3 regions of the Bradyrhizobium daqingense genome follow, and region 2 is predicted to be linked to each of the others. Evidence: predicted binding sites of a transcription regulator. Region 2 holds the regulator's gene; each other region holds the start of a gene.
What was found. The regulator PhoB, encoded in region 2, activates phosphate uptake and scavenging genes when phosphate is short. The targets are predictions, from matches to a motif close to TGTCATNNANCTGTCAT.

Region 1 (3,277 bases), 630 kb from region 2:
GGGCCGAGATGTCGGCGTTCATGACCGCGCAGGGCTTTGCCTACAAGATGAGCGCCGAGAAGGCGTATTCGACCGACAGCAATCTGCTCGGCGCGACGCATGAGGCCAAGGATCTCGAGAGCCTCGACAGCGGCATCAAGATCGTCAACCCGATCATGGGCGTGCCGTTCTGGCGCGACGACTGCAACGTCAAGGCCGAGAAGGTCGTGGTGCGTTTCGAGGAGGGCCAGCCGGTCGCGCTCAACGGCCAGACCTTCTCTGATCCCGTCGCGCTGTTCCTCGAGGCGAATGCGATCGGCGGCCGCCACGGCCTCGGCATGAGCGACCAGATCGAGAACCGCATCATCGAGGCCAAGAGCCGCGGCATCTATGAAGCGCCCGGCATGGCGCTGCTGCACATCGCCTATGAGCGCCTCGTCACCGGCATCCATAACGAGGACACCATCGAGCAGTACCGCATCAGCGGCATGCGCCTCGGCCGCCTGCTCTATCAGGGCCGCTGGTTCGACTCGCAGGCCCTGATGCTGCGCGAGACTGCGCAGCGCTGGGTCGCGCGTGCCGTCACCGGCGAAGTCACGCTGGAGCTGCGCCGCGGCAACGACTATTCGATCCTGAACACGGAAAGTCCCAACCTGACCTATGCGCCGGAGCGGCTCAGCATGGAGAAGGTCGAGGATGCCGCGTTCACGCCGGCCGACCGCATCGGCCAGCTCACCATGCGCAACCTCGACATCGCCGACACCCGCACCAAGCTGAAGCTCTACAGCGACACCGGCCTGCTCTCGGGCAGCGAAGGCTCGCAGATCTTTCAGCTCGAAAGCGACAAGGGTTGATTGCAGCCCGATCGGGCTAGGAACCGAATTGCCGGGATCGATAGTCTCGCGCGGCGGATAGCCTGCGCGAGCAGCGCGACATTGTGCGCCACCAACGGCCCGAGACCGAGGGCCGGCATGACGCGACTCACGATGAGAGCGGCCGTGCAAATGATGGAGCGATCAATGGCAAGATACAGATGCGACCTGCCGCAGCACCGCGGTGGGATCTTTCTGACCGATGGCGGCATGGAAACCACCCTGATCTTTCACGAAGGGCTGGAGCTGCCTCATTTCGCGGCTTTCGTGCTGCTCGACAGCGCGGATGGTCGCGCGCATCTGAAACGTTACTACGAAGCCTATCTCCACATCGCGCGGCAGCATGGACTCGGCTTCGTGCTCGACAGCCCGACCTGGCGCGCCAACCCTGATTGGGCTGCCAAGCTCGGCTACGATGCGGCCGGGCTCAAGGCCGTCAACATGCGCTCCATCCGATTTCTGGAGGAATTGCGCGGCGAATGGGAGGCACCCGGCTCACCTTGCGTGATCAACGGCGCGATCGGCCCGCGCGGCGACGGCTACAAGGCCGGCAACATGGACGCGGCGGAGGCGGAAGCCTACCACTCGGCCCAGATCGCGGCCTTCGCCGAGGCAGGCGCCGACATGGTGACCGCGTTCACGCTGAACAGCATCAACGAAGCCGTCGGCGTCGTGCGCGCGGCCAGGCGGCAGGACATTCCCGTTGCTATCTCCTTCACCGTCGAGACGGATGGTCGCCTGGTCAGGGGGGAGTCCCTGCGCGAAGCGATTGAAACTGTCGACAAAGTGACGGAGCGGGCTTGCGAATATTTCCTGATCAACTGCGCGCACCCGACCCATTTCGAGAGCGCGCTCGCGGGGGGCGAGGCGTGGGTCCAGCGCATTCATGGCGTCAGAGCCAATGCGTCGACCAAAAGCCATGCCGAGCTGGATGAGTCGGAGACGCTCGACAGTGGTGATCCCGTCGATCTCGGCCGCCGATACCTTTCGCTCAGGCGCGCCTTCCCCGGCATGCGGATTCTCGGCGGCTGTTGCGGCACCGATCACCGGCATGTTGCCGCCGTTTGCGAGGCCTGCCTGTCGCCAGAGGCGCTGACCACGTGATGCAGTTGAGAGGGCCGGTATCGCCCCCGGCCTTCGACCCGTTGCCCATTTGTCTCGCGCCATATGTGATGACGGTGTCATTCTCGATCGCTACGCTTTCTGTTCCTATCGGAACTGGATTGCGGAGCACCGCCCATGATCAAGAATTCGGCCCTCGCCTCTCTCGTCGTCCTCTGTTGGACATCGTCTCTGTCGGCACAGACGATCTATCCGATTGATCGCGCCGAGATCCTGGCCGGCGCCCAATTCGACTTCAAGGTCGAGCTCCCCGGGCTGGTCGATCCCGCCAAGCTGAAGGTGACGGTCAACGGCGCGGATTATGCCGGCGCGTTCGGCCGTTCCGGGACCTTCATCGAGCGCGAGGACGGCAAGGATCAGTCGGCCCTGATCCTGCGCGATGTCACGCTGACCAAGCCCGGCAGCGTCGCCGTGGAGGTGAGCGACGGCACGCGCCAGCGCAGTGTCACATGGACCGTCTACGACACCGGCCCGCGCAAGGCGAAGAACGTCATTCTGTTCATCGGCGACGGCATGTCGCCGGCGCATCGGATCGCCGCGCGAATCCTGTCCAAGGGCATCGCGGAGGGCAAGAGCCGCGGCAAGCTCGCGATCGACGACATGCCTCATATGGCGCTGGTGGCAACCGCCGGCTCGGACTCGATCATCACGGATTCCGCGAACTCCGCGAGCGCCTATGCGACCGGGCACAAGAGCGCCGTCAACGCCCTCGGCGTCTACGCGGATCGCTCTTTGAGCGCGTTCGACGATCCCAAGGTCGAAACCATCACGAGCCTTGCCAAGCGCCGGCTCGGCATGGCGATCGGCATCGTCACCAATACCGAGGTCGAAGACGCGACGCCCGCCGCGATGGTCGCGCACACCCGCCGGCGCGCCGCCTATGACGAGATCGTCGAGCAGTTGTTCGCGGCGAAGCCGGATGTGCTGATGGGCGGAGGCAGCGCGAACTTTCTGCCGAAGTCGGCCGCCGGCTCGAAGCGCAAGGACGAGACCGACTACGTCGCGAAGTTTCGTGACGCCGGCTATCAGGTGGCGACCACTGCGGGTGAGCTCAGCGTGTCTGCCGCAAAGCCGGAGACCAGCAAGCTGCTCGGCCTGTTCGCCACCGGCAACATGGACGGCGTGCTGGATCGCAAATTCCTCAAGGGCGGCGGCGTCAAGAAATTCCCCGAGCAGCCCGATTTGACCGAGCAGGTGCAGGCCGCGCTGAGCATTCTCGCGAAGAACGAGAACGGCTTCTTCCTGATGGTCGAGTCCGGCATGATCGACAAATATGCGCATTTGCTCGACATGGAGCGCGCCGT
Region 2 (3,277 bases):
GCATGCCTTGCGCAGCGCACCATTGACCGGTCCGGAAAAACGAAACGTGCCGCCTTTTAAGGGCGGCACGCGCCACTATCTTATGCCTGGCAAGACGGGTGTCAATGCCGCCCGGAAAGCCCCGCGAAACGCTGATTCCGTAGTCTTGCGGTGCCGATTTTGCGGGGTTTTCACCACGGAACATGTGGAAGCGAGTCGGCGGACTCTTGCGCGGGAGTCACGCCATATTGTAGCGTTTGGCCTGTCAGATACGACATCTCGTGCAGCGGTTCTGATCCCAAGAGTCCTCATGTACCGGCGTAAACGTTCGGGCGCTCGTCACGCGCCCGGCGAGCCTTAAGGGATTCTGGCGGCACGGGTTTTCAAGGCTTAGGCATTCGCTGTGAGGCTCCAGGATGGTTGGCCGGCAGCGAGGGAAAGGGTGCAATGACGGTTTTGACCTGGTCCGATGATCGCGTCGAGCAGCTGAAAAAGCTCTGGGAGGCCGGACTTTCGGCCAGCCAGATCGCGGCTGAACTCGGCAATGTGACCCGCAATGCCGTGATCGGCAAAGTGCACAGGCTCGGCCTGTCCGGCCGCGCCAAGAGTCCGTCTTCGGCCGCGCCCCGGCCGCGCAAGGCGCGCCCGGCGCAGCACATGATGCGGGTGACCCGCCCGATCTCGCGTGGCAACACCGCGCTGGCGCAGGCCTTCGATGTCGAGGTCGAGGCAGAGCCCGTCACCTACGACAACGTGGTGCCGATGAGCCAGCGGCTGTCGCTGCTGGAATTGAACGAGGCGACCTGCCACTGGCCGGTCGGCGATCCCTCGAGCCCGGATTTCTTCTTCTGCGGCGGCAAGGCGCTCTCCGGCCTGCCCTACTGCGCCCAGCACTCGCGCGTCGCCTATCAGCCCGCAGCGGATCGCCGACGCGCACCGGCCAAGCCGAGCACGCGGTAAGATTTTTCTGAGATCAAACGGAGCCGTCACACGTGACGGCTCTACAAACTCCGCCGTCGTCCCGGCGAAGGCCGGGACCCATGCTCCCAGCACTCAATTGTTGTGCGAAGAGGTCACTCCGAGTCTTCGCCAAACCACTTCCTGTGGTTATGGGTCCCGGCCTTCGCCGGGACGACGTCGGAAAATGTGGCGGCAGCCTGCCAGCCAAATTGCAACTTACGTCTGCTCCGCCTTCGCAAACCGATCGTCGAGCGCATAGCCGGCGCCGCGGACGGTGCGGATGGGGTCCTGCTCACGGCCGAGATTGAGCAGCTTGCGCAGGCGGCCGATATGGACGTCGACGGTGCGTTCGTCGATGTAGATGTCGCGGCCCCAGACGCTGTCGAGCAGTTGCTCGCGCGAGAACACGCGGCCGGGATGCTCCAGGAAGAACTCCAGCAAGCGATATTCGGTCGGGCCGAGATCGATCGGCCGGCCCGAGCGCGCCACGCGGCGCTTGTCGCGGTCGAGCTCGATGTCGCCATAGGCGAGCACGGTGGCGAGCCGCTCCGGGCTTGCCCGCCGCAGAAGGCCCTTCACGCGCGCCAGCAGCTCCGGCACCGAGAACGGCTTGACGATGTAATCGTCGGCGCCGGTCGCAAGACCCCGCACCCGCTCGCTCTCCTCACCCCTCGCGGTGAGCATGATGATCGGCAGCTGCTTGGTCTCGGGACGGGTGCGCAGACGCCGGCACAGCTCGATGCCTGACAGCCCCGGCAGCATCCAGTCGAGCACGATCAGATCGGGGATGTGTTCCTTGAGGCGGGTGTCGGCGTCGTCGCCGCGCATCACCGTCTCCACGTCATAGCCGTCGCCTTCGAGGTTGTAGCGCAGAAGCTCGGTGAGAGCTTCTTCGTCTTCAACCACCATAATGCGTGCGCCCATGTGGTCGTCGCTCCTTAAGTCGTCAGGTATTCGGGACCGTCGTGGCGAAGGTCGTCATGTCGCCCTTCGGCCGCTTGTCGGTGATCGCCTGACCCTCGATCATGTAGAACACGGTCTCGGCGATGTTGGTGGCGTGGTCGCCGATCCGCTCGATGTTCTTGGCGCAGAACATCAGGTGGATGCAGAACGAGATGTTGCGCGGATCCTCCATCATGTAGGTGAGGAGCTCGCGGAACAGCGAGGTGCAGATGGCGTCGACCTCCTCGTCGCCCTTCCACACCGCCATCGCCGCCGGCAGATCATGCGCGGCATAGGCGTCCAGCACCGACTTGACCTGCTGCTGCACGAGGTCGGTCATGTGCTCAAGGCCCCGGAACAGCTTCAGCGGATGGAAGTCCGCATCGAGCGCAGCGACGCGCTTGCCCATGTTCTTGGCGAGGTCGCCGATGCGCTCGAGATCGGTCGCGACGCGCATGGCGCCGACGATCTCGCGCAGGTCGACCGCCATCGGCTGGCGGCGGGCGATGGTGAGCACGGCGCGCTCCTCGATGCGCTTCTGCAGCGCGTCGAGCTCGGCGTCGATGGTGACGACGCGCTGGCCGAGCGCGACGTCGCGGCGGATCAGCGCGTCGACGGAATCGACGATCATGCGCTCGGCGATGCCCCCCATCTCGGCGACCAGACGCGTGAGCTCCTGGAGGTCGGTGTCGAAGGCCTTTGCGGTATGTTCAGAACCCATGTCCCGTCTCCTCAGCCGAACCGGCCGGTGATGTAATCCTGCGTGCGCCGGTCGCTCGGCGACGTGAAGATCTTGCTGGTGTCGTCGAACTCGATCAGCTCGCCGAGATACATGAAGGCGGTCTTGTCGGAGACGCGGGCCGCCTGCTGCATATTATGGGTGACGATCGCGATCGTGTAATTTTCGGACAGTTCCTGGATCAGCTCCTCGACCTTGGCGGTCGAGATCGGATCGAGCGCCGAGCAGGGCTCGTCGAATAGGATCACCTCGGGCCGCACCGCGACGGTGCGCGCGATGCAGAGACGCTGCTGCTGGCCGCCGGAGAGCGACAGGCCGGAGGCGTTGAGCTTGTCCTTGACCTCGTTCCACAACGCGCCGCCGCGAAGCGCCTTCTCGACGCGGCCGTCCATCTCGGATTTCGAGATCTTCTCGTAGAGGCGGATGCCGAAGGCGATGTTCTCGTAGATCGTCATCGGGAACGGCGTCGGCTTCTGGAACACCATGCCGACGCGAGCGCGCAGCAAATTGAGGTCGAGCTTGGGATCGAGGATGTTGGTCTGATCCAGCAACAGCTGGCCGGTGGCGCGCTGGCCCGGATAAAGATCGTACATCCGATTGAAGATGCGCAGCAGGGTCGACTTGCCGCAGCCCGACGGGCCGATGAAGGCCGTGACA
Region 3 (3,277 bases), 2.5 Mb from region 2:
TCCGCCAGCAGCCGCGCGACCGTGGTCTTGCCCGTGCCGGGCGGTCCCCAAAACACCAGCGAACCGAGCGTACGCGTTTCCAGCATGCGCGTCAGCGCGCCGTCCGGGCCGAGGATGTGATCCTGCCCGACGACCTCCGACAGCGCGCGCGGACGCAGCCGGTCCGGCAGCGGATGCGGAGCATCGTGGTCGAGCCCCGCCGCGGCGAAGAGCGTTGGCGTCTCCTGTGGTCGCTTCGGACTCATCCGCCCAGCGTGACGTTGATCTGCTGGCCGCCGCGCACCAGCGTGATGCGCCAGATCCGTGCCCGTTCCCCTGCGGCCTTCTCGAGGTCGCCGGTCTTGCTGATCTTCTGGTTGTTGACGGCCAGGATGATGTCGCCCTTCTGGAAGCCGACACTCGCGGCCGCGGTATCGCCGCCGATGTCGGTGATCACGACGCCTTCGGTGTCGGCATCCAGACGCAGCTCATCGGCGACGGCCGGCGTGATGGTCGAGACCTTCGCACCCTGGAACGGCGAGCGCGCGGTGACGACGAGTTCGTTGCGCCCGGTGTCTGGCGCGGTCTCCAGCGCCACCGCCAGCTTGACCGGCTTGCCGCCGCGCTGCACGTCGATCTGCGCGGAGCCGCCGAGCGGGCGGGTCGCGAAGCGGTAGTCGAAGGCGTTGGGATCATCGACGGTCTGGCCGTCGATGCCGGTGATGAGATCGGAGGATTTCAGGCCGGCTTTCGCTGCCGGGCCGTTCGACACCACGCTCGCAACCAGCGCGCCGGTCGGCGAGCGCAGTCCGAGGCTCTCGGCGATCTCGGGCGTCACCGCCTGCAATTTGGCACCGAGCCACGGCCGCTTCACCGCCTTGCCGCCGCTCTTGGCGGAGGCGACGACGACGCGCACCATGTTGGCCGGGATCGCAAAGCCGATGCCTTGCGAGCCGCCAGAGCGCGAATAGATCGCGGTGTTGATGCCAGCGAGCCTGCCGGCCATGTCGACCAGCGCGCCGCCGGAATTGCCGGGGTTGATCGCCGCATCGGTCTGGATGAAGAACTGGTAGTCCGTGATACCGACCTGCGTGCGCGCGAGCGCCGAGATGATGCCGTGGGTCACGGTCTGGCCGACGCCGAAGGGATTGCCGATCGCGAGCACGACGTCGCCGACCAGGAGCTCGTCGGAATTGGTGAAGTCGAGAGTCGGGAATTTCTCCTTGGTGTCCTTCAGGCGGAGCACGGCGAGATCAGTGCGGGAGTCCTTCAGCAGGATCTCGGCTTCGAACTCGCGCTTGTCCGACAGCGACACCTTCACCTGGTCCGCACCCTCGATGACGTGCACGTTGGTGACGACGAGGCCGGACGCATCGACGATGACGCCGGAGCCGAGCGAGCGCTGCATCTGCTCGGGCTGCTGGCCCGGCACGCCGAAGAAGCGGCGGAAGATAGGGTCGTCGAGCAGCGGATTGCGGTTCTGCACGACCTTGGCGGCATAGACGTTGACGACCGCCGGCTGCACCCGCTGCACGATCGGCGCATAGGACAGCCGCAGCTCGGCCGGCGACGCCGGGACGCGGCGGTCCTGCGCGGCGGACGGGCTGAAGTGCCCTGAAGACACTATGCACAATGCCATGATGACGGCAGCACGGATCGATCGAAACATTCCTACCCTCTTGGAAAAGACGCCGGAATATAGGCGCGTTCGCCCGCCAATAGAAGGCCGCCAGGCGGCCTTATTCGGCCCCTTTCAGGTGTGTCCGGCCCGCAAGCCCAGCGTGCGAAATGGCAAATTGCCATGACGATCGATTGGCATGATGCGCGTCATCCAGCATTGTGGCTGAAGCGGATTCGGTTGCGGCGAATTGGCATCAGTGGGAACCGCGCAACCGGGCCGCAGCGTCGCGGAGCAGTCATCGATCGCACCTAGGCTCCGCCGGCGACTTGGGGAAGTTCGTCAAAGGATGGAGGCGTAACGTGAGCAGAACAAGACTTGCAGCCACGGCGATTGGTCTCGCCGGTGCGCTGGCGGCCTCGCAGGCCCAGGCCCAATCGGCAAGCAGCAGCGAGCAGGAAATCGCGCTGTTGAAGCAGCAGTTGAAGCTGCTGGAGCAGAAGCTCGACAAGCTCCAGAGCCAGACCGCGGCGAACACGGCGGCAACGGCGAAAGCCAGAGCCGAGGCAAAGGCTGAGGCCAAGGCCGAGGCGCGCTCGGAGGCAAAGGCCGCAGTCGCCAATGCCAACGCGGCGATTCCCGTCAAGGGGCCGGCGCCGGCCTCCGGCGTCGTCGTGACGATGCCGAACAACCGGCCGACCATCTGCACCGCAGACCAGGCCAACTGCGTCGCCATCACCAGCCGCCTGCATTGGGATGTCGGCGGATATGACTATCGTCCCAACACCGCGGCGACGGTGCCGCAGAAGCTCGACAGCGGCCAGAACGTCCGCCGCGCGCGCATTGGCGTCACCGGCAAGTTCTTCCACGACTGGAACTTCGCACTGGTCTACGATTTCGGCGGCTCGTCCGACGGATTTGGCGGCACCGCGCCGGGGTCGCTGCCGGGCGGCGGCGTCTCCGGCGTCGAGAACGCCTATATCAGCTATACCGGCCTGAAGCCGTTCGGCGGACGGATGGCGATCGAGGCCGGCATCATGGACCTGCCCTACACCCTGGATGAAGCCACGAGCTCGAACGACATCATGTTCATGGAGCGCGCCTCGCCCGGCGTGATCGCAACCAACATCGCCGCGGGCGACTTCCGTTCCGCGGCCGGCGCGCGCTGGTTCAACGACCAGCTCTGGATCGGCGGCTATGTCACGGGACCGTCGACCGGCGCGATCCATTCCGCCTCGAGCGCGGCGCCGCCCGGCACCAGCGAGCAATATGGCGCCGTGGCGCGCGTGGCCGGCAATCCGATCAGCACCAAGGACTACTCGGTGCATATCGGCGCCAATGCGCAATGGCTGATCCAGCCGCCGCGCAACCTGATCGCCAACACCCAGACGGTCACGCTCAGCGATCGTCCGGAATTGCGTCTCGACCCGACCACGCTGATCTCGACTGGCGCCATCGCCAATGCCTCGGGCGCACAGGTCTACAGCGTGGAGGCGGCGGCGACCTACGGCCCGTTCATCGTCCAGGGTGAGTACTTCTGGTACAATGTCGATCGCACCGCCAATACCGCCGTGCCGCTGGTCGGTGCACCCAGCCTGAAATTCCAGGGCGGCTACGCCCAGGCCGGCTACGTGCTGACGGGCGAAGGCCGATCGTATAACGCGGCGAACGCAGCCTATC

Region 1: a site for PhoB is predicted at 2,020-2,036, ahead of LPJ38_RS04930 (alkaline phosphatase). Genes of this name have one in related genera too.
Region 3: a site for PhoB is predicted at 1,883-1,899, ahead of LPJ38_RS28430 (OprO/OprP family phosphate-selective porin). Genes of this name have one in related genera too.

Annotation. Positions count from the first base shown of each region.
Region 1 is NZ_CP088014.1:1,066,918-1,070,194, forward strand. It holds gene argG (argininosuccinate synthase) at 1-833, shown strand, start outside; gene LPJ38_RS04925 (homocysteine S-methyltransferase family protein) at 999-1,955, shown strand; gene LPJ38_RS04930 (alkaline phosphatase) at 2,091-3,277, shown strand, end outside.
Region 2 is NZ_CP088014.1:439,072-442,348, forward strand. It holds gene LPJ38_RS02045 (GcrA family cell cycle regulator) at 427-939, shown strand; gene phoB (phosphate regulon transcriptional regulator PhoB) at 1,156-1,863, opposite strand; gene phoU (phosphate signaling complex protein PhoU) at 1,886-2,602, opposite strand; gene pstB (phosphate ABC transporter ATP-binding protein PstB) at 2,614-3,277, opposite strand, start outside.
Region 3 is NZ_CP088014.1:5,968,930-5,972,206, forward strand. It holds gene LPJ38_RS28420 (replication-associated recombination protein A) at 1-245, opposite strand, end outside; gene LPJ38_RS28425 (DegQ family serine endoprotease) at 242-1,648, opposite strand; gene LPJ38_RS28430 (OprO/OprP family phosphate-selective porin) at 1,960-3,277, shown strand, end outside.